DNA from 2 places in the Rhodococcus sp. 7Tela_A2 genome. Region 1 is predicted to be linked to the other one. Evidence: riboswitches for the same ligand, from Rfam matches in the RefSeq annotation. Region 1 holds a riboswitch; the other holds the start of a gene.

Region 1 (16,731 bases):
TGGCCGTGTCCAACAAGGTGCTGCAACAGTTCGCTGTCAACCTCGGCGCGATGCTGGCCGGTGGCCAAGCGGTGCCGGCGGCTGCGTCCGTGCCGGTTACACACACATCCCATTTCACTGGTGCGCCACAACAGTTCGCTGCTCCGGGAGGTGGATCGGTAGCGGGAGAATTCGATGCGCTGGCCATGATTCCTGCACCGGCTCGCAAATACGGGCTCGTGACCGCAGTCTTTCTTGCAGGCATGGTGGAAGGTTGGCTCGTCACGCGTGCCTTCCGCCGGCGGTAGGCACCCGCCGTCACCGATGTCAGATCAGGCTGCGGGGACGGATGGCGTTCGCGAGATCGACCAGGACGTAGCGATGCGCGCGCTCGGGGCACTTGCGGGCGAGTTCGCGAAGGGCGGCTTCGGTGCCGCGGCGCAGACCGTTCTCCGTGAACCGGCTGTCGAGGATCCGGCCGTGGTCACGCCGGGGGGATCGTCCGGCCCGGATCCATTCGAGGGCGGTGCCGAGAACCAGGGCGCGCATCTGCAGGGCGCGGCCCTCGTCGGCGGGCAACGACGACACACGCTTCGCGGCGTCGAGGAGGTCGGCATCGGTCAGCTCGTCGATGTTGCCGTGACGCAGCAGGATCAGCGCTGCGGTCATGTTCGCGACGTTGTGGTGTCGTGACGTGTGGGGAACCTGGTCGAGGACGTCGACCGCGTCGCCGGTCCTGCCGCTGCCCGCGAGTTGGCGGGCGAGGCCGAAGGCGGCACTGACCACGCTGTGATCGGTGCGCCACACCGTGCGGTAGAAGTTCTCGCAGAAGGCACGCCAGGACGCGGGATCATCGCTCTCCCAGTGTTCGAGCGTCAATTCCGCGGTGGCGGCCAGCGCGAGTTTGGGTGCGAGTTCACCCGGCAATGCCTGCAGCACCCGATCGAAGCGGGCGAATGCGCCTTCGTAGTCTTCTTGTAGCAGGGCAGCGTTACCGGCGTACCAGTCGATACGCCAATCGGCGCCGGTCTCTCGTTCGAGCCGGGTGAGGATCTCGATGGCTTGTTCGCCGCGCCCCAGATCCAGATTGGCCCGCACTTCGGCGAGAGTGATCTCGCGGGAGAACGCGGCGTCGGTGGTTCCGGACACGCGCTCGAGTCCGTTGTCTCGGGCGTGCCGCAACGAGTCGAGGGTCTGCTGGGGTTCGCTGTGCACGGCTGCGGTGAGAAGGGCGGCACTCGGATCCGCGGGGTCGAGCAGCGGCACGGGCAGCGCCGCCGTAACGGCGCGAGGGGAGAGCACCACCGTACGATCGACTCCGTCGGCAAGCGCGTCGGTGCGAGCCACATCCTCATCGGTGCCGAAGGTCGTGCGTTGCGGGCTGAACATCGTGGAGAACCCGGGATGTTCGGTGCGGGTCTGCTGCGACAGGATTTCACGGAGCACTCCGGTGAGCTGGCCGGCAACCTCGTCGGCCGACGAGAACCGCAGGGCTGGATCCGCGTTCGTCGCGCGCAGGAGCAGGCGGTGGAACGAGTCGAATTCGGCGAGCAACGGAGCCTTTGCCGGTGTGGGCAGTCCGTCGAGGTACCGGCCCTTCTCCGAGGGCATTTCCAAGGTGAGTACCGCGAGCGTGCGGCCCACGGTGTAGATGTCGCTGGCGACGGTGGGACCCGTCCGCACGATTTCGGGAGCTTGATATCCGGGGGTGCCGTACAGGTACCCGTAGTCCTCGATGCCTGCCACGGCGCCGAGGTCGATCAGTTCGAGTTGCTCGTCGGTCACCATGATGTTCTCGGGTTTGAGGTCGTTGTAGACGAGACCGATCTCGTGCAGATACTGCAGCGCCGGAAGAACTTCCAGCATGTAGGCGATGGCCTGCTCCACCGGCATCCGTTGTGGCTTCGAGTACGTGTCGAGGACTTCCCTCAGCGTGTGCCCGCCGACGTACTCCATGACGATGTAACCCATCGGCGTGCCGTCGGGGAGTGGGTGCTCGACGAAGTTGTAGATGCGCACGATGCTCGGGTGGCTGACTTCCGCGAGGAATTGCTGCTCGGCGACCGCGACGGCTTGCGCCTCCGCATCACCCGAGTGCAGCAGACCCTTGAGGACAACCCACCGATCGCTGACATTGCGGTCCACAGCGAGGTAGATCCAGCCGAGCCCGCCGTGCGCGAGGCACCCTTGGATCTCGTACTGGCCCGCCACGAGGTCTCCGCGCTGCAGGACAGGGGTGAAGGAGTAGGGCGACCCGCACCGCGGGCAGGTGCCCGCTGTCGGTCCCGGGCCGGACGGTGTGCTGCGCCCGACCGGTTCGCCGCACTTCCAGCAGAACCGTTTCCCCTCCGCGACATGCGGCGTGCGCAGCACGGCGTGCATCGGGTCCTGTGGCGCAGCGACCGGGACGTCGACCAGTCCTGCGATGCGGCGACGGCCCGTTCCGCGCGGCCGGGTACGCCGGCTCGAGGAACGCTGAGAGGGAATCGAACGCTCGGACGGACCCGTGGCCGGGAGCGGGGCCCGCTGCGTTCCCTGCCCCGGCGCGGTCTCGCTCTGCGCGCTCGTGGAAGCGGAGTCTGCGTCGTCGGGCGTGCGGTTGGCGGACATCACTTCCTCAATCCACATACGTGGGTGCCGGTGGCTCCGGCGCGGGCCCCAGTACCGATAGGTACCTGTCGTAGAGCGCGGTCCAGGTGCCGTCCGAGCGGATACGTTCCAGTGTGCGGTTGACGAACCGAACCAGGTCGTCGTTGCCCCGGGTGATCCCGATTCCGTACGGTTCCGTGCGCAGCGAGTCCCCGACGACTTCGACGTACGGGTCCTGGGCGGCGAAGCCCGCCAGGATCGTGTCGTCGGTGCTCACGGCGTCGACCTGCCGTTGCTGGAGCACCACCAGGCAGTCCGCCCAGGACGGGACCGTCAGAATCGACGCGGACGGCTGTACCTCGCGCATCCGCTCGAGCGAAGTGGTGCCGTCGACGATGCACACGCGTCGCCCCACGAGGTCGGAGACGTTGCGGATCCCGGAATTTCTGACCACGAGCACACGTTGCTCGGCGCGCAGATAGGTTGTGGAAAAGTCCACGAGTTCGCGACGCGCGCACGTGATGCTCATCGTCTTCGCCACGATGTCCACCGTCGAAGTCTGCAGCGCCTCCTCGCGCTCGGCGGAACTGAGAATCCGGAAATCGACCGATTCGGGACTGCCGAGGAGATCACGGGCGATTTCACGAGCGATGTCGACATCGAAGCCGGTGATGTCACCGGTGGTGGGGTCGCGATAACTCAGCAGATTGCTCCCGGCGTCGAGTCCGACGATCAGGCGGCCCCGGGCGCGGATCGCGTCGAGGGTCGGTCCGGAGTCGGCGCCGTTCGGGCGCAGGCTCGCGGTGGGGTCACCACATTCCGGTGAGGCGGATGTCGGCCCGGACGGTTCGGCGATCCTGGCGCCTTCCGGAAGCGGGAAGGTTCTCTCGGCGGTCTCGACGACGGAGGGACCAGGGGAAGGCTGTGTGCCGCAAGAGGATACGAGAGCAGCAGTGGCACACAGTGCAGCGGCGAAGGCGGAGGTGCGGCGCGATCTCATTGGTACTCCCTGATCCGTCGCCACAGTCCGATGCCGCTTCCCGTGAGCGCGATGACGACGAGGATCACGGCGGCCGGAACGAGCCCCGACAATGTGCGGGAGGCACGGGACTCGTTGTCGCGTAGTTCGGTACGTGATTCTGCGATGGCGGTCGAGAGGGCACCGTCGAGTGTTGTGAACTGTGCGGTGGATTCGTCCGGGCCGGGTCCGATCACCAGGACGACGGCGGCCTCGTAGTCGCCGCGTTCGAGAGCGTCCGTCGTGCGCGCATGAGAATTGATCCACGCGTCGCGGGCTGCCTGCGCACGCTGTACCGCTTCGGCCCCGGCTTCGGTCGGGTCGGCGCCGCCGTACCGTTCGAGAAGTTCCCCGAGCCGGGTGATCCGCTCGCCGTACGTTCCGTCGTACGCGCCGGTGGAGTGGCGTTGCGCCAGCAGCAGCGTTTCGGCGGTGCGTGACTGCTGGGCGAGGATTCTGCTCTCCGTGAGGACCGCCAGTGGTTCGGCGCCCTGTTCGAGGGCGCGTTCGGTGGCGTCGGAGGACACCAGTCCCGCGACAAGAAGCCAGGCGAGCAGCGACCCGGCCGCGGCGATGGCCACCAGCAGACCGAGATTGAACGTGCGGCGGGTTTTGCGGCTGACCAGCATGTGAACCGCGACGAGCGCGGCGACGGTGACGAGCAGCAGTCCGATCGCCGGCCAGGGTGGCCGCACCGCGGCACGCTGAGTGGCCTCGACCGCGGAGATCCCTTCCGACTGCAGTTCCTGCGCCGCGGGCAGCAACACGGACTGCATCATGTACGACGCTTCCCCGAGGTAGGCGGAGGCGACGGGATTGCCGACGCGCGAATTGGCGCGCGCGGTCTCGATCAGCCCGGTGTAGACGGGCAGCATGCGTCCGATCTCGGTGAGGTTGCGGGTGCTGTGGGCCTGGTCCGCGGTGAGACCGGCCGCGGCGATCACGAGATGGTCGGAGGCCTCGGCGAGGGCGTCGAGATAACGCTCCCGAACCTCGGCGGGCTCGATGCCCCCGGAGATGAACCCTGTCACCGCGGCGGCGTCCGCGACGGACAGCGCGCTGTACAGGTTTTGGGAAGCGTTCGCGAGCGGTTCGGTCGTCGCGAGGAGCCGGCCGTGCGTGTCCTGCCGTGCGCCCACGAGTTGCACCGTCACCACGCACGACGCGACGAGCAGGACGGCGAGCACACCCGCGAGGACCGCGAAGAGCACGGGAGTGGACTGCAACGTGCTGCCGCGTCGGCGGGCAGCGCGTACAACCGGGTTTTTGGGATCCTCGGTACGCTGGTTGTGGTTCTCGACCGGTAGAACAGTAGGGGTCAGGCGAATATCCACCGCATAACCCCCTTCTCAGGTTGCCGGTTTTGTGGAGCATATAAGCAGCACGCGAAAGAATGTGCCGACCACGGACACGGGATCTCCTCGCCCGAGCACTTCCGTGACGGCTGGGACCAGGGAGCGGACAGGATGCGCGGTGACGGGGACGGCTGGGCCGTCGGGCCGGACGGTGACAAGCGGTGGGGACGGCACGGTGCCGCCGGATTGCTCCTGCGCGCGCCGCTTCCGGACGGGACTCCCGCTGTTCTCCTGCAGCACCGGGCGGCGTGGAGTCATCAGGGCGGAACGTGGGCACTGCCCGGCGGCGCTCGCGACTCGCACGAAAGCACCGTCGACGCGGCGGTCCGCGAAGCGCACGAGGAGGCCGGGATCGAGGTGACGGCACTCGCCGTGCGTGCCGTGCGGGTCACCTCCGGGTCGGTGGGCGGGTGGACCTACACCACGGTCGTCGCCGACGCTGCTGCTCCGCTCGACACCACGCTCAACGGTGAGAGCACCGAACTCCGCTGGGTGCCCGAAGAGCAGGTCGGCGAGATGCCGTTGCACGCGGGTTTCGCGGAGGCGTGGCCCGCCCTGCGCACCCGCCCGGTACGGATGCTGCTCGACACCGCGAATGTCCTCGGCTCGACCGGGCCGACGGGCTGGTGGCGGGATCGTCCGGGCGCGACGAGTGCTCTGCTCGCGAATCTCGCCGCCGTCCTTCCCCGGACCGTCGAGCTTCCGGACGGCCTGTTCGGATGGGTGCCGCAGGTCGAGGCGGTCCTCGAAGGAGCTGCCCGCGGTGCGGCGACGGACGACGCCCGCATTCCCGTGCACACCGCGGAGGGGAGCGCAGACGACGAACTGGCCCGCCTCGCGGCAAGTACTGCGACCGCGGTCGACCCGGGGGTCACGGTCGTGGTCACCGCCGACCGCGGACTTCGTGACCGGCTTCCCGGCAACGCGGTGACACTGCCCCCGTCCGCTGTCCTGGCGTGGCTCTAGAGCGCGCCGTTCACGGTGTGGGCAGCGCGGCTTTCAGCGCCGCTGCGGCGGCGCGCGGATCGGCGGCTTCGGTGATGGCCCGCACGACGGCGATCCGGGTGGCGCCCGCGTCGAGGACCTGAGGCAGCCGCTCGAGATCGATCCCGCCGATCGCGAACCACGGCCTGCGCGGATGCGACTTGTGGACCTCTCGCAGCACGCTCAGACCCGCTGCCGGACGACCCGGTTTGGTCGGGGTGTCCCACACCGGACCCGACGCGAAATAGTCGACTCCCTCTTCGATGTCGGCGAGCGACGCCTGCCCGCGGGTGCCGGTCGACCGGCCGATCACGATGTCGTCGCCGAGGATGCTTCGCGCATGCTCGACCGGCAGGTCGCCCTGGCCGAGGTGGAGGATGTCGGCACCCGCGGCAAGGGCGATGTCGGCTCGGTCGTTGACCGCCAGCAACGCACCGTGGCGCGCGCATGCGTCGGCCAGGATGGACAGGGCTGCGAGTTCGTCACGCGCCTCGAGCCGGCCGTACTTCTTCTCACCCGCCGAACCCTTGTCGCGCAGCTGAACGATGTCGACACCGCCGGTCAGCGCCTCGTCGATGAAACGGGCGAGGTCGCCGGTGTCGCGGCGCGCGTCGGTGCACAGGTACAGCCGGGCGGTCGCGAGACGCCCACGGGGGTCGGGATGGTTGCCGCGGTAGGTGGTCACGGTCAAGACGGTAACCTCTCGGGTAGACGAGATACGACACGGGAGTCCCGAGGTACACGGGGCTGAGAGGGGGCCTGCCGGCCCCGACCGTTATGACCTGAACCGGATCATGCCGGCGCAGGGAGTGAGGTGGACCGATGACAACAGTGGCAGTCGTGGGTGGCGGAGTGATCGGTCTGTCGATCGCGTGGCGCGCGGCCCGCTCGGGGTATGTCGTCACCGTCCACGATCCGGATCCCGGTTCGGGTGCGTCCTGGGTGGCAGGCGGAATGCTCGCCCCGTTGTCCGAAGGGTGGCCCGGCGAAGGCCACGTCCTCGAACTCGGTGCCGCGTCGCTGCAGCGCTGGCCCGAGTTCGCGGCACTCCTCCGGTCCGGGACCGGCATCGACCTGGTGACCTCCACCGCGTCGATGACGGTGGCTCTCGACGCCGCAGACGCCGCGGACCTGCGCACGGTCGCCGAGTGGGTTCAGGCGCAGGGCCACGAGATGCGGGTGCTCTCCCGTGCGGAGGTGCGAGACCTCGAACCGTCCCTCGGGCCTCGCATCCGTCTCGGTTTGCTCGCGTCGGCGGAATTGTCCGTGGACAACCGGGCGCTCGTCGTCGCCCTGCGTCGTGCCGCTGTCGATGCCGGTGTCCGATTCTCCGAGGCGCCGGTCGCCGACCTCGCCGACCTCGACGCGGATCGCGTGGTGCTCGCGGCCGGTTCCGCCTCCTCCCGGTTGTGGCCGGCCCTGCCGGTACGGCCCGTCAAGGGCGAGATCCTGCGGTTGCGGATGCGCCCCGGAGCGACTCCGCTTCCGGAGCGCACCATCCGGGGCAACGTCCACGGCAGACCCGCCTACCTGGTACCCCGCCGCGACGGTCTCGTGGTCGGTGCCACCCAGTACGAGGCGGCGGATACGCAGGTGACCGTCGCGGGGGTGCGCGACCTGATCGCCGATGCGGAGGCACTGCTGCCGGCGATCGGCGAGTACGAACTCCACGAGGCGAGCGCGGGACTGCGCCCCATGACACCGGACAACCTTCCGCTCATCGGGCGGTTGTCGGAACGCGTGATCGCCGCGACGGGACACGGCCGCAACGGCGTGCTGCTCACACCCCTGACCGTCGACGCAGTGCTCGCAGAATTGTCCGAAGATCCCTTGTCCGAGGTGAAGCATGCTTCCCCTCAACGATTTACGGAAGTGGTAGCGCAATGACCAACGGAACCGGGTCGAACCGAACTCAGGTGGGCGTCACCGTCAACGGTGAGGACAAAGACTTCGCGGTGGCACCGACGATGTCGGAACTGCTGGCAGGTATGGGGCTGCCCGAGAAGGGCCTCGCCGTCGCAGTCGACGGCGTGGTGTTCCCCCGCAGCCGCTGGAGCGAGCGGGTCGCCGCGGGCGCACAGATCGAGATTCTCACGGCGGTCCAGGGTGGCTGAATTCCTCGACGGCCCTCCCGGCGACCCGGCCGCGGACCTGCCCCCGTTGACCATCGCCGACCGCACCTTCGGGTCCCGGCTGATCACCGGAACGGGCGGAGCGGCGAGTCTCGCTGCGCTGGAAGACGCGCTGGTCGCGTCCGGAACCGAACTGACGACCGTCGCGATGCGCCGCGTCGATCCGACATCGGGCACCGGTGTCCTCGACCTGGTGCGCCGGCTGGGGATCGCGCTGCTGCCGAACACCGCCGGTTGCCGCGGCGCGAAGGAAGCCGTGCTCACCGCGCAACTCGGACGTGAGGCGCTCGAGACCGACTGGGTCAAACTCGAAGTCATCGCCGACGAGCGGACACTGCTCCCCGACGCGATCGAACTGGTCGCGGCTGCCGAACAACTGGTCGACGACGGGTTCGTGGTCCTGCCGTACACGACGGACGATCCCGTGCTCGCGCGCCGGCTCGAGGACATCGGCTGTGCCGCGGTCATGCCGCTCGGCTCGCCCATCGGGACGGGCCTGGGCATTGCGAACCCGCATCACATCGAGATGATCGTCGAGGCGGCCGGGGTGCCGGTGATCCTGGACGCCGGAATCGGCACCGCGTCGGACGCCGCGCTCGCAATGGAACTCGGTTGCGACGCAGTGCTGCTCGCGACCGCGGTCACGCGCGCGAAAGAACCCGCGTTGATGGCCTCGGCGATGCGGCACGCGGTCGAAGCGGGATTCCGCGCACGCCATGCCGGACGGATTCCGAAACGGTTCTGGGCGCAGGCGTCGTCGCCTCTCGAACCCTGATGACGGGGCGGTAGCTGCGCGCGCGGTCCCGATCGTGCAGAGTATGGCCCATGATCGAAGTGACCGGACTGACCAAGACCTTCGGGTCCACGACCGCGGTCGACGATGTGACGTTCACGGTCCGCCCCGGCATCGTCACCGGGTTTCTCGGCCCCAACGGCGCCGGGAAGTCGACGACGATGCGCATGATCCTGGGCCTGGACCGCCCGACCTCGGGCAGCGCGCTCATCGGAGGCAAGCCGTATCGCAGCCTGACACGGCCGCTCCAGACGGTGGGAGCGCTCCTCGACGCGAAGTGGGTGCACCCCAACAGGACGGCGCGTGCGCACCTTCGGTGGCTCGCGGCGTCCAACGGCCTGCCGGCCTCCCGCGTGGACGAGGTGCTGCGCCAGGTCGGTCTCACCGAAGTCGCCGGGAAGCGCGCCGGTGGGTTCTCTCTCGGCATGTCGCAGCGGCTCGGTCTCGCCGGGGCGCTGCTCGGCGACCCGCAGGTGCTGCTCTTCGACGCGCCCGTCAACGGGCGCGACCCGGAGGGCATCATGTGGATCCGGCGCTTCATGCACGCCCTTGCGGCAGAGGGTCGCACCGTGCTGGTGTCGAGCCACCTGCTCTCGGAGATGGCACAGACCGCCGACCATCTGATCGTCATCGGGCGGGGACGCCTGATCGCCGACACGTCGGTGAAGGACTTCGTGGACCGGGCCTCCGAATCGGTCGTCGTGGTGCGCAGTCCTTCTGCCGGCGAGCTGCGCAGCGCCCTCACCGAGCGGGGGTACACCGTCCGCGAAGAGGACGGGGCGCTGCTGGTGCCGAACGTGGGCATTGCCGAGGTCGGTGAACTCGCCGCGTCGCGATCACTCGTGCTGCACGAACTGTCCAGCCGTAACGCGTCGCTCGAAGACGCATTCATGAAACTCACCGGGGGCCACGTGGAATTCCACGGCACCGGAACCGACGACGTCATGAAAGGCGGACTGTGATGGCGGGGACCGTGCTCGACACGCTGCGGGCCGAACGGATCAAACTCACCTCGGTGCAGTCGCCGTTGTGGTGCACGGTGGTGATCGTCGCGCTCGGGCTGGGCCTGGCCGCGGTTCTCGGTTCGGTCGCGCGCAGTTCGCTCACCGCGGACGACGAACTGATGCAGTTCTATCCCACTGTCGACGTCGCCGTCAGCGGTGTCACGGGATTCGGCGTGTTGGTGCTGATGATCCTGGCAGCACTGTCGGTCACCAGCGAATACCGGTTCGGCGTCATCCGCACGACCTTCCAGGCCACGCCCAACCGGACGCTCCTCCTGACGGTCAAGGCCGCGCTCATCGGTGTGCTCGGCGCGATTCTCACCGGCGTGCTCGGTCTCGCGTCGTTCCTTCTCGCGAAGATGCTGGCGGGACCGGATGCCGGACGAGATCTCGTACTCAGCGGCGAGCCGGCGTGGCGGGCGATCTACGGAATTCCGCTCTACGCGTTCCTCTGTGTGGTGCTCGCGATCGGTGTCGGTACGCTGCTGCGCCAGTCCGCCGGGACGATCGCGCTGCTGCTGCTGTGGCCACTGCTCATCGAGTCGCTGTTCGGATTGTTCGGATCGGTCGGACGTGAAATCCAACCGTTCCTGCCCTTCGCCAACGCCAACAACTTCCTCAGCATGGAGCAGGGCATCGAATTCCACTGGGGTGCATGGGGTTCCCTCGTGTATTTCGCGGTTTTCACGGCTGTGGTGTTCGCTGTGTCACTGGTCGTGGTGAACAAGCGGGACGCCTGAGCACCACGCGCGGACCCCACCGGTCGATTACGCTCTGCCCATGGCGCGCGGACGGTGGGGACGGGCGGGGTTGTCGATCGCGGTAGCGGTCCTGTCGGTCGCGGGATGTGCGGCCGACGACAGTACCGAGGGCGGTGGTTCCGGCAGCGGGGGTTCCGGCAGCGTCGATTCCCCCAGCGGGCAGGCACCGCCGTCGCTCGACCCGTACGCGATCGCCGACCGGGTGCAGATCGAGGCGGTCACCGCACATCTGAGCGAACTCGAACGCATCGCCGGCGAGAACGACGGCAACCGCGCGCTCGGCACCCCCGGATACGACGCGAGTGTCGACTACGTCGCCGGCCGGTTGCGCGACGCCGGGTTCGAGGTGCAGACACCGGAATTCGACGTGACCGGGTTCGACGTGGAGACCGAGACCCTCGACATCGACGGCACCCCCGTGGGCGTGCGCGCGCTGGGCTTCTCGCCCTCGACCGGGCCGGACGGACTCACCGTGCGCCCCGTGCGGATTCCGGCCGACGAGACGCCGGGCTGTGAGCCCACCGACTACGACGGCCTCGACGTCTCCGGATCGGTGGTACTCGTCGACCGCGGTGCGTGCACGTTCTCGGTGAAGGAGCAGGTCGCCGCGGACCGGGGAGCGGCCGCGGTGCTGGTCGTCAACAACGAGGACGGGCCGCTGTCCGATGCGGGACTCGCCGAAGACGAGAAACCCCGGATACCTGTCGGAGGACTCGCCCGGCAGGACGCCGACACGGTCGCAGGGGCATCCTCGGTGAATCTGACTCTCGACACCACGACCGAGAGGCAGCGTTCGCGCAACGTGATCGCCGAGACCTCCACCGGCGCGGCCGACAATGTGGTGGTCGTCGGCGCACATCTCGACAGCGTCCCGGAGGGGCCCGGCATCAACGACAACGGCACGGGAGTCGCCTCCGTGCTCGAAACCGCACTGCAACTCGGCGCGGAACCGGATGTTGCCAACAAGGTGCGCTTCGCATTCTGGGGAGCGGAAGAAGTCGGGCTCGTCGGATCCGCTCGTTATATCGACGGATTGTCCGACGACGAACGCCGCGACATCGCGCTGTATCTCAACTTCGACATGCTCGGCTCCCCGAACCCCGGGTACCTCGTCTTCGACGGAGACGACTCCGACGGCGAAGGGGAAGGTCCCGGGCCGGAGGGATCGGCGGGGATCGAGCGGACGTTCGCACAATTCTTCGCGGAGCGCGGCATCACCGTGTCGGGCACCGATTTCGACGGCAGGTCCGATTACGGACCGTTCGTCGCCGTCGGCATTCCCGCCGGTGGGGTGTTCAGCGGTGCAGACGATGTGAAGACCGCCGAACAGGCGGAGCTGTGGGGCGGTACCGGCGGGGAGGCATTCGACCCGAACTACCACACCGCCGAGGACGACGTCGCGAACGTGGACCGCGCCGCGCTCGCCGCAGCCGCGGCGGCGGTCGGGTACGGCACGGCGTTCTACGCGTTGTCGGTGGATGGGCCGGACGGGGTGCCCGTCGGCGACGCACGAGTGCAGGCACGCGAGGCGTTCACCGAGTAACCCGCACCGGCTGCGGTCACTTCTCCTGTAGCCGCCACAACGGGTTGACCGGTCCGTGTCCGCGCCCCAGGTCGTACGACCATTCGAGGCACTTGGTGATCCACTCCTTCGCGAACGCCACCGCGTCGGGCACCGACCGGCCGTGTGCGAGAGCCGAGGCGATCGCGGCGGCCAGGGTGTCGCCGCCGCCGTGATCGTTGCCCGTGTCGATCCGGGGGGTGGTGAATTCGAGGAACCGATCCCCGTCGAACAACAAATCGGTGCTCGACGACGACGTGCGCAGATGCCCGCCCTTGACGATGGCCCATTGCGCACCGAGAGCGTGCAGGGCCTCGGCCGCGCGCCGCGCCGACGGGTCGTCCACCACGTCGATGCCCGTGATGAGACGGATCTCGTCCAGATTCGGGGTGACGACGGTGGCCCGCGGGATCAACACCGAACGGATCGCGTCGAGTGCATCGGCATGGACCAGCGGGTCGCCGTGCATCGATGCGCATACCGGGTCGACGACGAGCGGTACCGGCAGATCGCGGCCGATGCCCATCTCGGTGCACACGGCGGCGACGGCTTCGATGATCGAGGTGGACGGGAGCATTCCGGTCTTGGCAGCCGAGATGCCGATGTCGTCGACGACGCACCGAACCTGTGCGGCGACGGTCTCGGCAGGAATCTCGTGGAACCCCTCTACTCCCACCGAGTTCTGCACCGTGACCGCGGCGACCGCGACGCACGCGTGCACACCGCACATCGCCATGGTCCGGGTGTCGGCTTGGATGCCGGCGCCGCCGCCGGAGTCGGTGCCGGCGATGGTGAGGGCGCGAACCGGCGTTTCACCGGCAGCTGACAAGGGCAGAAGTTCCACGGCGCTCACCCTACCGAGGCTGTGGGGGCTCACCCTCGGCAGCGGCTCCACGGCGGGCCCGTCACGAAAGAATGGGAGCTCGGAGGTTCTTGCAGGAACGTGTTCTATAGTGGTCCAGGTCACAGTTTGATCAGGAAAACACCGCTTGGAGATGCTCTTGGACACCAGTACGCCGAGCGCCGATGTGTCCGACAACGCCGACCAGAACCGCTTCGAACTGCGGCTCAACGGAGATCTCGTCGGCATACTCGGCTACTACGACACCAACTGCCCGTCCGGAGTGCCCGGGCCCTGCGATCCGATCGTGGACTTCATGCACACCGTGATCGTGGAAGACTTCGGTCACCGCGGACTCGCGGCCGTCCTGGTGGGCGGCTCCCTCGATATCGCACGGAAACGCGGCTGGCGGGTCCGGCCGATCTGCACCTATGTCCAGCGCTACCTCGACTCACACGGCGGTTACGAGAACGTCGTGGTCTCGCCCGGTCCGGTCGCGCGCAGGCGGGGTGCCTGACCTCCTCGCAGCCGGACTCACAGCCCGGCTCCCTGCCGCGGAACTCCGGGCCATGGGACTTCGGGACACCGACGTCGCTACGCGGGTTCGTCCGCCAGATCGACGATGACCGGAGCGTGGTCGCTCGCGCCCTTGCCCTTGCGCTCGTTGCGGTCGATCTCGGCGCCCGTGACCCGTGCGGCAAACGCGGGAGAACCGAGCACGAAGTCGATCCGCATGCCCTGCTTCTTGGGGAACCGCAACTGCGTGTAATCCCAGTACGTGTACACCCCGCGGCCCGGCGCATGCGGGCGCACCACGTCGGTGAACCCGGCGTCGGCGAACGCATGGAAGGCGTCGCGCTCGGGCTGCGAGGTGTGCGTCTTGCCTTCGAAGAATGCGGGGTCCCAGACGTCGTCGTCGGTGGGTGCGACATTCCAGTCGCCGACGAGGGCGATCTGCTGATCGGGATCGGCGGAGAGCCACGCCTGCGCGTCGGCCCGCAGCTTCGCCAGCCAGTCGAGTTTGTAGGCGTAGTGCGGATCGTTGAGGTCGCGGCCGTTGGGCACGTACAGGCTCCACACCCGCACACCGCCGCACGTCGCGCCGATCGCGCGGGCTTCGAGCGCGGGAGAGATTTCGGGATCCTTGGAGAAGCCGGGCTGGTCTTCGAAACCGACCTGCACGTCTTCCAGGCCGACGCGGGAAACGATGGCGACGCCGTTCCACTGGCTCAACCCGACGTGCGCGACCTCGTAGCCCAGTTCTTCGAACCGCTCCGTCGGGAACTGCTCGTCCTTGCACTTCGTCTCCTGCATGGCGAGCACATCGGTGCCTGTCCGCTGCATCCAGTCGACGATCCGGTCGGTCCGGGCCCGGACCGAGTTCACATTCCACGTTGCCAATCGCACGCCCACACTCTAGGCCAGGGGTACGACGCGACGACTACGCGCGATCGGCGGACGACGGAGCCGGGGGTTCGGTCGCGTACGTGTAGTGGTGATGGTCGACGAACCCGAGTTCCCGGTACATCGTGCGCGCGGCCACGTTCTCGTCGTGGACCTGAAGATAGGCATGGGTGGCTCCGGCGTCGCGGGCCCAGGCGAGCAGCGACCCGCACAGCAGGGTCCCGAGGCCGCGGCGCCGGTGCTCCGGGGCGACCTCCACCGCGGAGAGTCCCACCCAGCGGCGACCGTCCGGGGCATGGGTCACCGCGGCCCGCCCGATGGCGAGGGGCGGTTGCCCGGGCGCTCCGATCCGGCCGAATCCGAGGGTTCCGGCGGCGACGGCGCCGAGCACGGCCTGCCCGACCGGGGGAACCGTGCCGTTCCGGTACAGCGACAACCATTCCTCGTCCGGTTCCCCGGCGACCGCGACGGGTACCGGCCCCTCCGGCAGCGGCACGTTCTCGAGATCCGCACCCATCACGACCACTCTGTCGCCGGTGGGCCAGCCCTGCGGAATCCGGGCCAGCCGGTCGGGGACGAGGAGACGCAGCGGAAGGCCACGCGCGGCGAACCAGTCACGCAGGCGTGCCCGCACCTCGGGATCGGCAGGGTCCGCGACGGTGCCGGGAGCCCCGATCGGGGTCGCCGAGTTGGCGCGGCCGGTGAAACCGCCGCCCGCCCGCAGGAACCAGCCGTCGATCCACGCCTGTTCCAGGCCTGGCCATCCGGCTGCGGCGGCATGTTCGAGCGACCGGATCTCGGAGGTCCGGATCGGTCGTGCGGCGATCTGCTTCACGGCCACCACGGCGCTCGGCGAGACCTGCACAAGTCGCTTGTCCGCGGGGCCCCCCCCCACGACCGGTTCCATCGAGACGAGTTCGCCGATCACATCGGTCATGGGATGGCTGTATCCCGCGGGGAGGCGATAGCGCAGCACCACACGGCTGCCGAGCGGTACTGCGGGTACGGCAGGTTCGTCAGTCGTCATCGTCGTGCCCGAACGGGTCCTCGACCGTTCCGGGCATCCACGTCAGACCGGGAGTTCCCCATCCGGCACGCTTGATGGTCTTCTTGGCTGCGCGCGCGTTGCGGCCGATCAGCACGTCGACGTAGAGGTACCCGTCGAGGTGGCCGACCTCGTGTTGCAGCATGCGCGCGAAGAAGCCGTGGCCCTCGATCTCGACGGGGTTGCCGTCGGCGTCCGTTCCGGTGACCTTCGCCCACTCGGCGCGGCCGGTCGGGAAGTTCTCGCCGGGCACGGACAGGCACCCTTCGAGGTCGTCCTCCGGGTCCGGCATCGTCTCGGGGATCTCGGACGTCTCGAGTACCGGGTTGACGACAACTCCCCGGCGGCGCGCGACGTGCCCGGATTCGTCCCGGTCGGGGCAGTCGTAGACGAACAGGCGCTTGGCGACGCCGACCTGGTTGGCGGCGAGCCCGACCCCGTTCGCGGCATCCATCGTCTCGTACATGTCGGCGATCAACTGAGCGAGCTCGGCGGGGGATTCCGTCACCGGTTCGGTCGGGTTGTGCAGGACGGGGTCGCCGACGATGACGATCGGAAGAATGGCCATGGTGGAACAGGATAGTGCGCGTCCGAGGTGCTCGTCGGGCCGGTACGTGTCGGAACCGCGTGGTTGAATTACGGTCGGAAACACACAGGTGTAATTGTCGCCCGAGTGATCCGGGCTTCGAGGAGTGACATGGACGGCGCAGCAGCGCACGATGGGGGCCGGTCCGGTGCAGAGCCCCAGCGCAGTGACGACAAGATCGCCGGCGCGGCTGATCCGAATGCAATCGGAGACGACGGCCTGAGCCGGCGCGACCACGACATTCTGGCTTTCGAGCGGCAGTGGTGGAAGTACGCCGGCGCCAAGGAAGAAGCCATCAAGGAACTGTTCGGCCTCTCCGCGACCCGCTATTACCAAGTGCTCAACGCGCTCGTCGACCGGCCGGAAGCTCTTGCCGCCGATCCCATGCTGGTCAAACGACTCCGTCGGCTCCGGGCGAGCCGCCAGAAGGCACGCGCCGCACGACGCCTCGGATTCGAAACGACGCGTTAGCCGAGCGTCAGCGCGTGAACCGTCGGCCAACTATGGTCGAACGCGTGAGCAGAACCGCCGAGAAACCCAACCGAGCACCGTCGTCGTCGGGGCCACCCCTCCGGGCCTTCGCGATGGTGTTGATCTCCCTCGCAATTCTGTTCGCCGGGATCGGGATGGCGTCACTCGGCGGCTCCGACGACGAGACGACCACCACCGCGAGCAGCGA
Region 2 (14,969 bases), on a different contig from region 1:
GGATGGATCGCGTACTTGACCTCGACACCGCGTTCTTCGAGCAGCGATGCCATCTCCTTGACCGCGTGCTGTGCCTGCGCCACGGCGAGGCCGTAGCCGGGCACCACGATGACCTGGTTGGCGTAGGCCATCTGGATCGCCGCGTCGGACGAGGAGGTCGCCTTGACGGTGCCGCCGGTTGCACCGGCGACGCCCGCCGCTCCGCCGTCACCGCCGAACGACCCGAACACGATCGCGGGGATCGAGCGGTTCATGGCCTTGGCCATGAGGTTGGTGAGGATCGTGCCGGAGGCGCCGACGATCATGCCCGCGACGATCATCGCGGTGTTGTTCAGTGCGAGGCCCGCAGCCGCGGCGGACAGACCGGTCAGGGCGTTGAGCAGCGAGATGACGACCGGCATGTCGGCGCCGCCGATCGGCAGCACGACGAACAGACCCATCAGGCCGGCGACGACGAGCAATCCGAGAATCCAGATGCCCGCGGTGGGATCGTTCGCGGGATCGGCGTTGATTCCGATGTAGACGGCAATCGCCAGCGACGCCACGGCGAGAAGAACGTTGGCGATCTGGAACAGCTTCGCGCCTCCGACGAGCTTCTTCTCGACGCTCTTGTTCAGGAGTTCCTGAAGCTTGACGTACGCGACGATCGACCCCCAGAAGGAGATCGAGCCCACGATCGCGGCGAAGAGCGAACCGATGACGATGTGAACGGTGGGCGAGCCGTCGATCCGGGTGAAGCCGTCGGTGTCGAGGAACTCCGCCCAGGCGATGAGCGCGACGGTGCCGCCGCCGACGCCGTTGAACATGGCGACCAACTGCGGCATCGCAGTCATCTTGGTACGCAACGCCGGCGGGACACCCAGCACGACACCGACGATCAGGCCGGCGGCGATGATGATCCAGTTGCCGGTGTCACGAATGTCGATGAGGGTGGCGACGATGGCGAGCAGCATGCCCACCGCGGCGATGTAGTTGCCGCGCACCGCGGTCTTCGGGCCGGTCAGGCCCATCAGACCGTAGATGAACATGCCGAAGGCGATGATGTAGAGGATTGACACGAGGTAGCTCATCGGGCGTCGGCTCCCTTGGTCGCGGCAGCCTTGCCGGAGTCCTTCTTGGGCTTGAACATTGCGAGCATGCGGTCGGTCACGACGAAGCCGCCGACCACGTTGAGCGTGCCGAACACGAGCGCCACGAACAAGATGACCTTGATGCTCCACGGCGCGTCGGCCGGGAGGTGACCGAGCACCACGAGGGCGCCGAGCACGACGATTCCGTGAATGGCGTTGGTGCCGGACATCAATGGGGTGTGCAGGGTGTTCGGGACTTTGGAAATCACTGCGAAACCGACGAACCCGGACAGAACCAGGATCGCGATGTTCGCCAACAGTTCGTTGTACATCTAGGGGGTCTCCTTCGAGCGGGTCACGCACGCCTCGGCGAGAATCTCGTCCGAGAAGTCCGGGGCCGGCGTGCCGTTCTCGTCGAGCATGAGCTCGAGCAAGGCCGCAACGTTCTTCGAGTACAGCTCTGACGCGTGCTCCGGCATCGTCGCGGGAAGATTCAGCGGCGAGCAGATGGTCACTCCGTGCTTGACGACGGTCTGCCCCGGTTCGGTGAGCTCGCAGTTGCCGCCGGTCTCGCCGGCGAGGTCGACGATGACCGAGCCCGGCCGCATTCCCTCCACGGCCGCGGCGGTCACCAGGCGCGGAGCGGGACGGCCGGGCACCAGCGCGGTGGTGATGACGACATCGAAGCCCTTGATGGCATCCTCGAGCGCCTGCTGCTGCTGGGCACGCTCGTCGTCGCTGAGTTCACGGGCGTATCCGCCCTCGCCTGCGGCGTCGATGCCGAGGTCGAGCCACTGGGAACCGACCGAGCGCACCTGATCTGCGACCTCGGGGCGGACGTCGTAGCCGGTGGTGCGGCCGCCGAGCCGTTTGGCGGTCGCGAGTGCCTGCAGGCCGGCGACGCCCACGCCGAGCACCAGCACCGTGGCGGGCTTGACGGTGCCCGCCGCGGTGGTGAGCATCGGGAAGAACCGCGTGGATTCGTTCGCGGCGACCAGGACAGCCTTGTAGCCGGCCACATTGGCCTGGGACGACAGTGCGTCCATGACCTGGGCGCGGGAGATGCGCGGGATGGCCTCGACGGCGTACGCCTCGACACCGGCAGCAGCGAGCGCACCGATCTGGTTGTCGGCGTTGCGCGGCGCGAGGAAACCGATGAGCCGGCGTCCCGAGCCGAGCCGGGCGATCTCCGCGTCGGTGGGTGGTGCGACCTTGACGACCACGTCGGACGACCAGGCGTCGCCGATCTGAGCGCCCGCTTCCTTGTAAGCGGCGTCGGGTATGAGGGCGCCGAGACCCGCACCGGCTTCGACGATCACGTCGAGGCCCTTGGCGATCAGCGACGGCACGATCTTCGGAACAAGCGCGACACGCCGCTCACCGTCGTGGGTTTCACGAACCACGCCGACGGTCGGACGGCGGTGCGCTCCGCTCCCCGTATTCGATCCTTCGGTACTCAATTTCTCTGACTCCTGCGTCGATGAAGTGCGCGGCGCCGCGATCGGCGGCGAGATGTGCGTGCGATCGGGCCATGTGACGGCCTGCACTCGTGGTGACTCTATGCAGGCCTACCGGGACGGCACGCGACCTGCAACTTGCACGAATCGTCTGAATCGAGTCCGAACAGCAAGATGATGCAAGAATGTGACACACCTCACTTCACAAGGTTGCCGCAAATTCTGTGAGCGCACGACGCGGAAAGGAAACGCCATGCCACACCGCACGGTCACCGTCGAACGGGTCTACGACCACCCCGCCGACGAGGAGCCGTTCCGGGTTCTCGTGGACCGTCTCTGGCCACGGGGCCTCCGACGGGACGCCTTCCACTACGACGAATGGGCCCAGAACCTCGCTCCCTCGACAGATCTTCGCAAGTGGTATTCCCACGACACCTCTCTGTTCACGGAATTCCGCGACCGCTACCGCACGGAGTTGGCATCTCCTGCGGCCGGCGACGCCATCGCCCGTCTCGACGAGCGGGCGGACGGACGGGCGCTCGTGCTGCTCACCGCTACACGCGACGTCGAGCACAGCGGTGCGCGGGTGCTCGCCGACTATCTGAGAGAGCACTGACGCATCAGAGAAAGCACTGACAGGAAAGAGACGCCCTGCAATGACCGGTGTACCGAGGGAGGACGACGGGGGTGAACCGGCCTGCCTGCTGCACCTCGTCTGCCCCGACTGCGGCCTGGTCCTCGACGACCCGGAGTCGCCGTGTTCCCGCTGCGTCCGCGCTCCCGCCGATCCCGGCAGTGCCGGGAATCCGTCCGGAGGTCCGGGCACTCTTCTACCCTGACTCCATGCATGTTCCTGCGGCGGTCCTCGATCTCACTCGCGGCGCGCGCCGCGTAGCGGTGCTCACGGGCGCCGGAATGTCCGCCGAGAGCGGCGTGCCCACCTTCCGTGACGCGCTGACGGGGTTGTGGGAGAACTTCGACGCTGCTGCCCTCGCAACCCCCGAGGCCTGGAACGCCGATCCGGACGCGGTGTGGGCGTGGTACCAGTGGCGGGTCGCGCTTGTGCGCAAGGTCGCTCCCAACGCCGGTCATCACGCGCTCGCCGAATGGGAACGCACCGCAAAGGTCGCGATCGTGACCCAGAACGTCGACGACCTGCACGAGCGCGCCGGCAGCACCGTTCTCGCACACCTCCACGGCAGTCTCTTCGAACCCCGGTGCAGCGAGTGCGAGCGCCCGATGGACCTGCCCGCACCGCCCCGCGAACCGCTCGAGCGCATCGCGCCCCCGACGTGCGACACGTGCGGAGGAGCCGGGCGCCCGGGGGTCGTCTGGTTCGGCGAGATGCTGCCCCGGCAACCCTGGGACGCGGCAGTCGCCGCCCTGCGCGTCGCGGATGTGCTGCTCGTCGTCGGCACCTCGGGGATCGTGTACCCGGCGGCGGAACTGCCCGAGTTGGCCGACCGGCACGGCGTTCCGGTCGTCGAGATCAACCCCCAGGACACCGAGTTGTCGTCCCGGGTCGAGGCTGTCTGGCGGACCACGGCAGCGGTGGGGCTGCCCGGTCTGGTGGCCGCCGTGGGGACGCTAGAGTGACGCGATGGGTTCCTGTGTGTTCTGCGACATAGTGGCAGGGTCCGCACGGGCCGCGCGGGTCTACGAGGACGACGATGTGGTCGCCTTCCTCGACGCCCGCCCGGTTGCGCGGGGACACGTACTCGTCGTGCCGCGTGAGCACGTCTCCCGGCTCGAGAACCTCGAACCCGAACTCGGTGCCTCGATGTTCCGCGCCGGACATCGTCTCGCGCGCGCACTCAGCCGCTCGGATCTCACCACCGACGGCACCAACCTGGTACTCAACGACGGCCGCGCCGCGTTCCAGGCCGTTTTCCACACGCACCTGCACGTGATTCCCCGCAGGAAGGGTGACCGTATTCGCCTCGGCGTCGGCCTGGTCCGCCGGCGAGCCCAGAATCCGGACGCCACCGCGGCGGCAATTCGCGCAGGACTCGACCGTCTCGCCTCCGAGGAGAACTCATGACGTCACAACCGGGCAGCACCGCAGTCGATTTTCCCGTCGACACCATCCGGCCGCTCCTGCTCGAGGAATTCGCGGTGATCGACTCGCTGCTGGCCGCCCTGGACAGCGACGGGTGGTTCACGCCGACGAATCTTCCGGGCTGGACGGTCAAGGACATCGTCGCTCACCTGATCGGCACCGAGTCGATGCTGGCCGGGATCGAGGCGCCGCACGTGAACATCGACGTGCATGCGCTCGCCCACGTGCGCAACGAGATCGGTGCTTTCAACGAACACTGGGTCGAGTCGCTGCGTGGAACGCCCGGTTCGGAGGTGCTCGCGCAGTATCGGCAGATCGTCGCGCACCGCACCGAGCAACTGTCGGCGATGACGCAGGAGGATTTCGAGGCGCCCGCGGACACGCCGGTGGGCCGGGCGACCTACGGGCGCTTCATGCGCATCCGCATCTTCGACTGCTGGCTCCACGAACTCGACATCCGGGATGCGATCGGTGCGCCCGGCGACGAAGGCGGCCCGCGGGGCGAACTGGGTTCTGCCGAAATCTTCGGTGCGGTGCCGTTCGTGTTCGGCAAACTCGGTAAGGCACCCGACGGCGCGCGCATCACCCTCGAGCTGAGCGGACCGCTCGCTCGCACCATCCACGTGGAGGTGGACGGGCGCGCCACGGCCGTGCCCGAATTGTCCGGCCCCCCGACGACGACGATCGCGATGGACTCGAGTCTGTTCGTGCGACTGGCGGGGGGACGGGTGCGCGCAGTCGACCGACTCGACGAGATCACGCTCGGTGGCGATACCGCCGTCGGGCGCCGCCTCGTCGAGAACCTCGCCTTCACCATCTGATTCCCGTGCGACTGTTCCTCTCGTCGTACCGGCTCGGGTCCGACCCGTCGAAGTTCCTGCGCGTGGTCGGTCCCCCGGGCCGCATCGCCGTGATCGCCAACGCGGCCGACGCGTGGCCGCCGGCCGCCCGCCGCTCCGCGGTCACGAGCGAGAGGGAACCGCTTCGCTCGCGGGGATTCGTCCCCGAGGAGATCGATCTGCGCGACCACCTCGGCGACCCCGACTCGCTGCGTGCCCGGCTGCGCGGGTTCGCAGCGGTGTGGGTGCGCGGTGGGAACACGTTCGTGCTGCGCGCGCAGTTGGCGCGTAGCGGCGCAGACGCAGTGCTCACCGATCTCGTCGGCAGCAACGAACTGGCGTACGCCGGGTACAGCGCCGGTGCCTGCGTGGTGACTCCGTCGCTGCGGGGAATCGAGTTCTCCGACGATCCGGAGGAGGTGCGCACCACGTGCGGAACGGAGGTCGTCTGGGATGGTCTGGGATGGATCGATCATGCCGTCGTTCCGCACGCCGGCGCGTCCGCACTGGCCGACGAGGGAATCGAGAAAAGCCTGCGGTACATGCGCGACAACGCAATTCCCTTCGTCGCACTGACGGACGACGACGCGCTCGTCGTGGAGACCGACCCGCGGTGACTCCGGCGGTACGGTGAGAACATGACACAGCACACCGAGTCCGGCAGCACCGACACCCGTGTCGAGCATCTGCCCGAACAGTCCCGCTTCGCGCTCTACCTGGGCGACTCCCTCGCCGCCTATGCCGACTACTCGCAGCGCGGCGACCTGCGCGACTTCGACCACACCGTCACCGACCCGAACTTCCGGGGCAGGGGGCTCGCCGCAGAAATCGTGCGGTTCGCCCTCGACGAGACCCGCAAGGAAGGTCTGAAGATCGGAACGTCGTGCTCGTACGTCGAGAAGTTCGTCGCGGAGCACCCCGAATATCGCAACTGACCGGCCGGGCGCCGCACCCGGACGGTCCGGCGGTCAGTTGAAGCCCATCACCTGACTGCCCCATGCCTGCCGCAACGCACCGTCCGGGTCGGCGACGACGGAGTCCTGCGCGTCGAGCAGCAGCGTCAGCCTGTGCTCCGGCTCGTAGGGCGGCCAGTGCGCGGATCCGTCCAGCGCCGCCGGCACACCGTGGTGTGCGAACGCCAGCCACCGCCGCCGGATACGTTCCGCCACCTCCGACGCCGCTTTCCTGCCGCCCAGCCAGAACGTGGGGTCCCGCCCGAGCGTTCCGAAATTACCGAACACATACGGCAATTCGGTGGCATGGCCCGCGCCGATCCGCGCGGCGCGCAGGATCGGGGTGGCGTGATCGAAGCGATACACCCATGTCGGAGAGTGCACGCTGTGCGCCTCGGCAACCCAGACCACCGGCATCCGGAAACCCGCGTCGCCCGAGAGTGCGAGCGCGCCACTGGTTTTCGTGAGGTCCGGGTATGCAGCGATGATATCGGCGAGGCGGTCCGGTTCGAGGTCGGGCCGGTCGTCGGCGAGCGCCTTGAACATTGCCTGGATCGCGGTGTCGTTCACCGGCATCAGAGGCGACTTCATGAATCTGAAGATGGACGGTTCGTCCTTGTTGGAGCCGATGATGAGCGGAATGCGGTGCGACAGACCCTTCTGGAACGCGGCGACCGGATACTTCGGCACCAGATCGCGGTCTACGACGGGCGTCATCGCCAGGGTGCCGGGCACCTTCGTCGGCACTTCGCCGACGAGGATTTCCGATGCCTCGACGAGCGTATCGGTGGGCATGGTGAGCAACTCCCCGACGCGGGATCGCGGTAGTTCGAGAATCTCGAGGAAACGCTCGGCAACCATGGCGGCGCGTTCGCGCCCGTAGACGGAGGTAGCGGGAGGCGATTGCGCAATGGCCTTGTGGAAGAGGCCTTCCGCTCGAGGGACGGTCATCAGGGTGGTGACGGAACCGCCTCCGGAGGACTCCCCGAACAAGGTGACGTCGTCCGGATCTCCGCCGAATCCTGCGATACAGTCTCGCACCCATTCGAGCGCTGCGATCTGGTCGCGCAGTCCGACGTTGCTTTCGAAGGTGGTCTCCTCAGTGGAAAAGGACGACAGGTCGAGAAACCCGAGAGGCCCGAGCCGGTAGTTGAGAGTCACCACCACCACGTCGCCGGTCTCGCACAGCAGGCGCCCGTCGTAGATCTTCTGCCCCGAATATCCCAGCACGTACGCGCCGCCGTGGATCCACACCATCACGGGCCGTGCTCGGCCGTCGGGTTCGGGCGCCCATATGTTGAGGGACAAGCAGTCCTCCCCCATCGTCATCCCCGGCTCGATGCGGATGGGGCTCTGGCGGCTCTGCGGAGCGATGGGCCCGTATCTGTCACAGTCGAGCACGCCGTCCCACGGTGTGGGTGGCTCGCACGAGCGGAAACGCCGGGCGCCCCCGGTGGACGCTGCGTACGGGATGCCCTTCCACGAGAACACCGGGCCGTCGCGGTATCCGCGTACCTGCCCGTACTTGCAGTCGACGGTGAGCGTTGCAGTGTCCACGTGACCTCCCGATGACCCGACCATTCGCCAACGTACCAATCACGGCTACGCGGGCAGACCGACTCCGGTGAGACCGGGTGGGACGGGAGGTCAGGAAGCGGACGCCTGGGGGCAGGACTCGTGGTCGACGAGCCTGCAGACGAGTTCGTCGAGAGCGCGACGGAGTTCTCCGGTATGCGTCTCGGACAGTTCGGGTAGGACGGTGGCCAGCGCGATCGGGACCAGTGATGCCGGGCCGAGCAGAACGCCCATCGCGGCATTCAGTGCCTCGACCTCACGGTGCAGTTCGCGGTAGGTGACTGCCACCGAACCCCGGGTCAGCGCGACCCCCTCCGGCTCGCAGCGGACGGCGCCGGCGAGCATTCGGGGAAGTTCCGACATTGCGGGCCAACTGGTTTCGAACTTCTGCACATCCCCGCCTTCGTCGAACGGTCGTTCTCGGTCCCACTAACATACAGAGAGTTTGGTCCGAATTGAGCAGAATGGGACTGCAGGGGCAGGGGGCTTCGTGCCGCCGGCAACTGGTGCTATGGTCGCGGAGACCGACACGGGGTGCTCCGCATTTGCGGGGCTGAGATCACACCCGTCGAACCTGATCAGGTAATTCTGACGAAGGGATGTTTCGGCATGACCGTGCCTGCACACAGTTCCCCGGCCCCGGGCCGTTTCACCGACTTTCTCCACGACCACACGCGTCCCCTCCGGGCCGCGATCGACGACCTGGAGTTCCTGCGTCGCCTGGGTGACGGAACCCTGCCACTCGACGCGTTCCGCACCTACATCGAGCAGGACGCGTTGTACCTCGCGGGTTACTCGAAGGCCCTCGCGCTGCTCTCCGCGAAGTCGCCGGACGCCGGCACCGGGGCGTTCTGGGCGACGAGTGCCGCCACCGCGGCCACCGAGGAATCCGTTCTCCACAACACCCTGCTCTCCGGTGGCGTGCTGCCCCCGTCATCAGGGCCGATCACACACTCCCCGGCGTGCCTGGGCTACGTGTCGTATCTGACGGCGACTGTCGCCACCGCGCCGTATCCGGTGGGGGCCGCCGCCGTGCTGCCCTGCTTCTGGATCTATGCCGAAGTAGCCCGCGACCTCGCAGTTCACGCGGCAGATGTCCTCTCCGCGAATCCCGCACACCCGTACGCACAGTGGGTGGCCGCATACGACGACGAGGCGTTCCGGGCATCGGCCACGACGGCCCGCGAACTCGTCGACGCGGCGGGCGCAGCCGCCACGGACCGCGACCGCGAGGCAATGGCCGAGGCGTTCACGATCGCCACCCGGTACGAACTCATGTTCTGGGCCGACGCCCTCGACACTCGTCCCTGGCCCGGTTCGTGAGGCTCGGCCACCGCCTCGGAGTCTTGCTCGTCGCTCTGGGCGCGCTGGCCACCGTGCCCGCGTGCGCGAACGATCCTGCCTCGGACGGCACCATCCGGTTCGCCCTCGACTGGACTCCGAACACCAACCACACCGGGCTCTACGTGGCCATTCGGGAAGGACTGTTCGAGCAGGCCGGACTCGACGTCGAAATCCTGCCGTACAGCAACACCACGCCGGATCTGCTGGTCGACGCCGGGGCCGCCGAGTTCGGAATCTCGACACACTCGCAGGCGACGTTCTCCCGCGCCGCGGGGTCGGACACCGTCACCGTCCTCGCCCCGCTGCAACACCGCGCGACCGCGATCGGCGTGCGGGCGGACCGGGCCGACCTGCAGTCCCCCCGGGACCTCGACGGTCTCACCTATGCCGGGTTCGGCGATCCCGGGGACAACGAAACGTTGAGTCAGGTGATCCGCAACGACGGTGGCACAGGGGAATTCACCTCGGTCGTGCTGGGCACCTCCGCGTACGAGGCGGTGTATTCCGGTACCGCCGACTTCACCGTGTCGTATGTCGCCTGGGAAGGCCTCGAGGCGCAACACCGCGGCCTGCCCATGCGGTACTTCGCGCACAGCGACTACGGGTTCCCCGACGCCTACTCGATCGTGGTCGACGGCAACGAGACCTGGATGTCGGAGCATCCCGACAGCGCCCGGGCGTTCATCCAGGCCCTGCAGCAGGGGTACCGGATAGCCGCGGACGATCCGCAGCGCGGAGCGCAACACCTCATCGACGCCAATCCCGGCTTGTTCACCGACGAATCGCTCGTTTTCGAGAGTCAGCAGATGTTGTCGGCGGATTACATGCGCGACGACAGCGGGCAGGTCGGCACACTCGATCTCGAGCGTTGGTCGGGATACTCCCGGTTCCTGTTCGAGGCGGGCCTGCTCGCCGGAGCGGACGGCGCCACACTGACCGAGGAGCCCGACTGGTCGGCCTACTTCACCGATGCCTACCTTGCTCCCTGAAAAGACTTGGCGGAGGGGCACAGCCGGACGTCTGCACGCCCTGCTGCCCGCCGCGACCGTGGCCGTGCTGATGGTCGCGGGGTGGGAATGGTACGTACGGACGACCGGCATCCGGCCACAGGTCCTGCCCCCTCCCAGCCGGGTTCTCACGCAGGGATGGGCGCATCGCGCCGATCTCGCCGGCCACGCCGCGGCGACCTTGCAGGTCACCCTCGCCGGGTTCGCCGTGTCGTTGGTGATCTCGTGGATACTCGCGGTCGCGGTGGACTTCTCCGGCTGGCTGCGGCGCGCGTTCGTACCCTTGTTCGTGGTGTCGCAGACGCTCCCGATCATCGCGATCGCACCGTTGATGATCATCTGGTTCGGATTCGGTCTGCTGCCCAAGATCCTGGTCATTGCCCTGGCCACGTTCTTCCCGATGACGATCGGTTTGATCGAGGGTTTCGCGGCAGCCGACCGGGAAGCCGGCGCGCTGATGCGAAGCATGGGCGCCAGTCGCCGGCAGGAGTTCAGGTACGTGCGACTCCCCTCGGCACTGCCCCGTTTCTTCACGTCGTTGCGTATCGGAATCACCTACGCGGTGGTCGGAGCAGTCTTCGCCGAATATGTCGGTGCCACTTCCGGACTCGGTATCTATATGGCGACACAGAAAAACTCCTTCCGCACCGACCTGGTGCTCGCGGCGGTCGCCGTCACCGCGGCCGTCTCCCTGCTCCTGTATCTGCTCACCTACGCCGCGGAGCGACTCGTCGCGCCGTGGGCATCGACGCCGGAGACCCGGCCGTGAGCGCGGTGTCCGTGACCGGCCTACGCCGGTCGTTCGGCGGTAACACCGTCCTCGACGGTATCGACTTCGACGTGGCGGCCGGAGAGTTCGTCTCCGTCATCGGACCCAGCGGGTCGGGCAAATCCACGCTGTTCGGTGTGATCGCCGGACTCGACACGCCCGACGCCGGCGCCGTCTCCATCGGCGGAACTCCCGCAGCACCCGGCCGGGTGGCGCTGATGCCACAGAAGGATCTGCTGTTTCCCTGGCGCAGCGTCCTCGACAACTGCACCCTCGGACTCGAGGTCCAGGGCACCCCGCGACGCCGGGCCCGGGAGCGGGCCCGCTCGTTGTTTCCCGCATTCGGACTTTCCGGATTCGAACACGCTCGGCCGGGTCAACTCTCGGGCGGGATGCGGCAACGAGCGGCACTCGCCCGCACCGTCCTGCAGGGGCGCGATGTACTGCTGCTCGACGAACCGTTCGGCGCACTCGACTCGCTCACCCGCACCGACATGCAGTTGTGGCTACAGGAGGTCCGGGACCGCGACCGGTGGACGGTGCTGATGATCACCCACGACGTCCGGGAGGCGATCCTGCTCTCCGACCGCGTCCTCGTTCTCTCGGCCCGGCCGGCCACCATCCGTCACCAGGTCCGGGTCCCGCTCCCGCGGCCTCGGTCGCTGCGGACCCTCACCGACCCTGCGTTCGTCGACATCGAACGCGAACTGGTGTCGATGCTGCACGAAGGCCGGTGACGCACGGCCGGAACGCGTCTCACACCACGCCGAACGCTTCCTCGAGATCGGTGAGCGACTGCTCGATATGCCCGAGCAACCGTTGCAGACTCGGAAGCGTGCGGCGGCATCCGACGATCCCGACGTCGAGCGAGCCGTCGGTGTTGGTGACCGTGATGTTCAGGGCCTGCCCGTCGAGCACCACGGAGGTCGGGTACACCCCGTCCAGCCGTGCTCCCTTCCAGTACAGCGGTTCTCGCGGACCGGGGACATTGGAGATGATGAGGTTGAACGGCGGGGGCGTGAAGCGTACGACGCCGGGTACGGGTGTCAGACCGAGCGGAGCGATGTTGGCCGCCGACCAGACCAGAGCCTCGACCGGCGTCAGGCCGTGGAACAGCGCCTTCCCCTCGCTCATCGAGGCACGAATCACCCGAAGCCGTTCGGCCGGGTCGGGAGAATCGGTACCGAGATTGCACAGCGTCACCCCCACGGAGTTCCCACCCGCATCGATCCTGTCGGCCGTGCGCAACGAGACCGGCACCATCGCGACGAGGGGATCCTCGGGCAGTGCGTCGAGTTCGAGCAGGAACGCGCGGAGGGCACCCGAACACACGGCCAGCACGACGTCGTTGACGGTCGCGTCCGCCGCGTCGTGCACCCGTGCGATGCGGTCGAGCGGCCACGAGCGCGACGCGAACCGCCGCGCGCCGCCGATCGGCACGTTGAAGATCGACCGGGGGGCTTCGAACGGTAGCGCGACGCTGCGCTGCCCCACGAGGGTGCTTGCGACCCGCCAGACGCCCGCGGCGGCTTCGACCGCGTCACCGGCCAGTCCCCGCACCGCCCCGACAAGTGCGGTCGGTGTGGACAGCAGCCCGTTGCCCTGTTCGCCGGTCGCCGCGGTGGTGGGGCGCTCGTGATGCGGCAGGTTCCACGGAACCCTCGTCTCGGAGGAATCCGGATCGGGATCGAGCGTGCGGTGCAGCAGACGAAGGCCCGTCACACCGTCCATCAGCGAATGGTGCAGTTTCGTGTACACCGCGAACCGTCCACCTTCGAGCCCCTCGACGAGGTACATCTCCCACAGTGGCCGATGCCGGTCGAGCAGAGTGCCGTGAAGCCGGGACACGAGGGCGAACAGGTCCGTGGACCGTCCCGACGCGGGAAGCGCCGAGTGCCGGACGTGGTATTCGAGATCGACCTCCTCGTCGACCGACCACCACAGGTAGCCGAGGCTGGACACGGGATGCCCGGGGCGTTTGCGGAACGCCTCGTCCACCACCTCGGTCGCGAGGAACTGCGCGTACAGGTCGGACACGTAGTCCGGACCCGCACCCTCCGGTGGAGTGAACACTTCGAGCGATCCCACGTGCATCGGATGCTCTCTCGATTCTGCGAGCAAGAAGATCGAATCGGTCACCGGCATGATCCCCACGGGCTCTGCCCCCTTCGCCAGTCCCTCATGTAACGCACGTCACACGGCATCGTACGTCGGGGGTACTCTGGAAAATCCGGGGTTCGCACGTTTCCGAACCGGACGCGCATCGCCGGGCGCCGAGCGACGAGTACCGCCGCACGGGTGCAGCGGTACAAGGAGGTGCCGGCGACCATGTGTAGTGCAGTACCGAAGGCAGCAGTACCGAACACAGCAGCGGTCCCGTCCCCGCGGTCGCCTCTCGTCCGCGAGTTCGCCGGGGTGAGTCTGCAGTCCCGTGCGCTGTCGATGTCCGTCCGGCGCACTGTCCGGCCGTTCATCGAGGCATGGGCGTTCACGCCGTCGCTTCCGTGGCCCGCCCCGCTGGTCGACCGGGCCGCGTTCTCGGTTCGTCCCGTCCAGGGCACCCGTCGGCACCAGGTGCGATTGCCCGAGTGCCGCGCGGAATTCCTCTACACCGGCAACGCGGGCGACCAGCAGGCCGTTCTCTACCTCCACGGCGGAGCGTTCCTGTGCTGCGGGCTCGCGACCCACCGCAATCTCGTCTCGCGGATCTCGTCGGCAACGCAGGCCCCTGTGCTGTCGGTGGGCTACCGGATGCTGCCACGTCATCCGATCCGCCGGTCGGTCGAGGACGGGATCGCGGGCCTCCGGTGGTTGCTCTCCCGCGGATATCCCATCGACCGGATCGTCGTCGCGGGCGACTCTGCCGGCGGCTTCTTGACATTCGCCGTCGCACACGAGGCACTGCGCCTCGGACTCGGCCGGGTGGCCGGCACCGTCGCGCTGTCGCCGCTCACCGACCTCGACCCGTTCCCCAAACTCGATCACCCGAACTCGTACCGGTGCGCCCTGTTTCCGCGACGTGCCGTCCCCGTCCTTCTCGGCCTCGTGCGGCGCGCCGAGAGCCGCGGGGGCGAGGGCTACGCGCCTGTGGTGTCGCCCGTGGACCTCGACCTCACAGGCATGCCGCCCGCGCTCATCCAGACCGGCTCGGAAGAGATGGTCTACACCGATGCCCGATTGATGGGCGAGCGCCTCGAAGCGGCCGGAGTGCCGGCGGAAGTGCAGGTCTGGGAGAAGCAGGTCCACGTGTTCCAGGCTGCCGCCGGAGTGGTCCCCGAGGGGACGCGCGCACTCTCGGAGGTCGGGCGGTTCGTCCGCGCCCTGGGTTGACGATTCCCACGGGGATCAGGGTGGGGTGACGAGGAACCCGCACCGCACGGGACGAGAGAGACGTCAGTTCCAGTTGTCGATCTTGACGTCGTGGGGATCCGGAGTGCCCGTGCCGGTTTCGATCAACGACTTCAGGCTCATCAAGAACAGTGCCCACTTGGTGCTGCAATGGTGCATGAATTCCACCGGTTCCTTCCAGCCCCGATGGCCGAACAGCACGATGGTGTAGTCGCCGACCTGCTCGAGGTCCCAGGACACGTGTGTGCCGATCCATTCCTCGGGTCCGTCGATCACCTCCCACAGCACCCGCGTATCCGGATCGAGTTCGAGGACCTTCATGTCGAATCCTCCGGCCCCGAACCGGAATCGCAGCGTGCCGCCGACGTCGTCGCCGTCACCTCGGGTGTCGGTCGTCCACCAGCCGGCAAGCCGCTCGGCGGTGGTCAGGGCGGCATAGACCTGCGCCACCGGCGCCTCGATCCCGACCCTGTGCAGGATGTCTACCATTTCGGGTACTTCCCTTCCGGTGTTGTTGCGTCTCCGTCACGTCACGGCGATGTGCCGTT

What was found. Region 1 has a riboswitch for thiamine pyrophosphate ahead of thiO (glycine oxidase ThiO). Riboswitches for the same ligand answer to the same signal wherever they lie in the genome.
Region 2: another riboswitch for thiamine pyrophosphate. It lies ahead of TVH25_RS16045 (TenA family protein); the one in region 1 lies ahead of thiO (glycine oxidase ThiO).

What each region holds. Positions count from the first base shown of each region.
Region 1 is NZ_JAXION010000003.1:15,541-32,271, forward strand. It holds gene TVH25_RS01040 (SRPBCC family protein) at 1-287, shown strand, start outside; gene TVH25_RS01045 (tetratricopeptide repeat protein) at 307-2,589, opposite strand; gene TVH25_RS01050 (glutamate ABC transporter substrate-binding protein) at 2,597-3,568, opposite strand; gene TVH25_RS01055 (hypothetical protein) at 3,565-4,920, opposite strand; gene TVH25_RS01060 (NUDIX domain-containing protein) at 5,053-5,907, shown strand; gene thiE (thiamine phosphate synthase) at 5,918-6,610, opposite strand; TPP riboswitch at 6,639-6,751, shown strand; gene thiO (glycine oxidase ThiO) at 6,748-7,812, shown strand; gene thiS (sulfur carrier protein ThiS) at 7,809-8,039, shown strand; gene TVH25_RS01080 (thiazole synthase) at 8,032-8,832, shown strand; gene TVH25_RS01085 (ABC transporter ATP-binding protein) at 8,883-9,812, shown strand; gene TVH25_RS01090 (ABC transporter permease) at 9,812-10,594, shown strand; gene TVH25_RS01095 (M20/M25/M40 family metallo-hydrolase) at 10,635-12,158, shown strand; gene thiD (bifunctional hydroxymethylpyrimidine kinase/phosphomethylpyrimidine kinase) at 12,175-13,020, opposite strand; gene TVH25_RS01105 (GNAT family N-acetyltransferase) at 13,172-13,534, shown strand; gene TVH25_RS01110 (exodeoxyribonuclease III) at 13,612-14,424, opposite strand; gene TVH25_RS01115 (N-acetylglutamate synthase, CG3035 family) at 14,459-15,448, opposite strand; gene TVH25_RS01120 (peptide deformylase) at 15,438-16,034, opposite strand; gene TVH25_RS01125 (DUF3263 domain-containing protein) at 16,164-16,523, shown strand; gene TVH25_RS01130 (LytR C-terminal domain-containing protein) at 16,556-16,731, shown strand, end outside.
Region 2 is NZ_JAXION010000091.1:402-15,370, forward strand. It holds gene TVH25_RS15990 (NAD(P)(+) transhydrogenase (Re/Si-specific) subunit beta) at 1-1,070, opposite strand, end outside; gene TVH25_RS15995 (NAD(P) transhydrogenase subunit alpha) at 1,067-1,402, opposite strand; gene TVH25_RS16000 (Re/Si-specific NAD(P)(+) transhydrogenase subunit alpha) at 1,403-2,530, opposite strand; gene TVH25_RS16005 (DUF488 domain-containing protein) at 2,781-3,143, shown strand; gene TVH25_RS16010 (SIR2 family NAD-dependent protein deacylase) at 3,371-4,123, shown strand; gene TVH25_RS16015 (HIT family protein) at 4,128-4,568, shown strand; gene TVH25_RS16020 (maleylpyruvate isomerase family mycothiol-dependent enzyme) at 4,565-5,407, shown strand; gene TVH25_RS16025 (Type 1 glutamine amidotransferase-like domain-containing protein) at 5,413-6,042, shown strand; gene TVH25_RS16030 (GNAT family N-acetyltransferase) at 6,064-6,360, shown strand; gene TVH25_RS16035 (carboxylesterase/lipase family protein) at 6,394-7,959, opposite strand; gene TVH25_RS16040 (non-ribosomal peptide synthetase) at 8,026-8,346, opposite strand; TPP riboswitch at 8,474-8,570, shown strand; gene TVH25_RS16045 (TenA family protein) at 8,563-9,276, shown strand; gene TVH25_RS16050 (ABC transporter substrate-binding protein) at 9,300-10,286, shown strand; gene TVH25_RS16055 (ABC transporter permease) at 10,267-11,073, shown strand; gene TVH25_RS16060 (ABC transporter ATP-binding protein) at 11,070-11,810, shown strand; gene TVH25_RS16065 (WS/DGAT/MGAT family O-acyltransferase) at 11,830-13,218, opposite strand; gene TVH25_RS16070 (alpha/beta hydrolase) at 13,402-14,403, shown strand; gene TVH25_RS16075 (SRPBCC family protein) at 14,467-14,910, opposite strand; gene TVH25_RS16080 (ArsR/SmtB family transcription factor) at 14,952-14,969, opposite strand, start outside.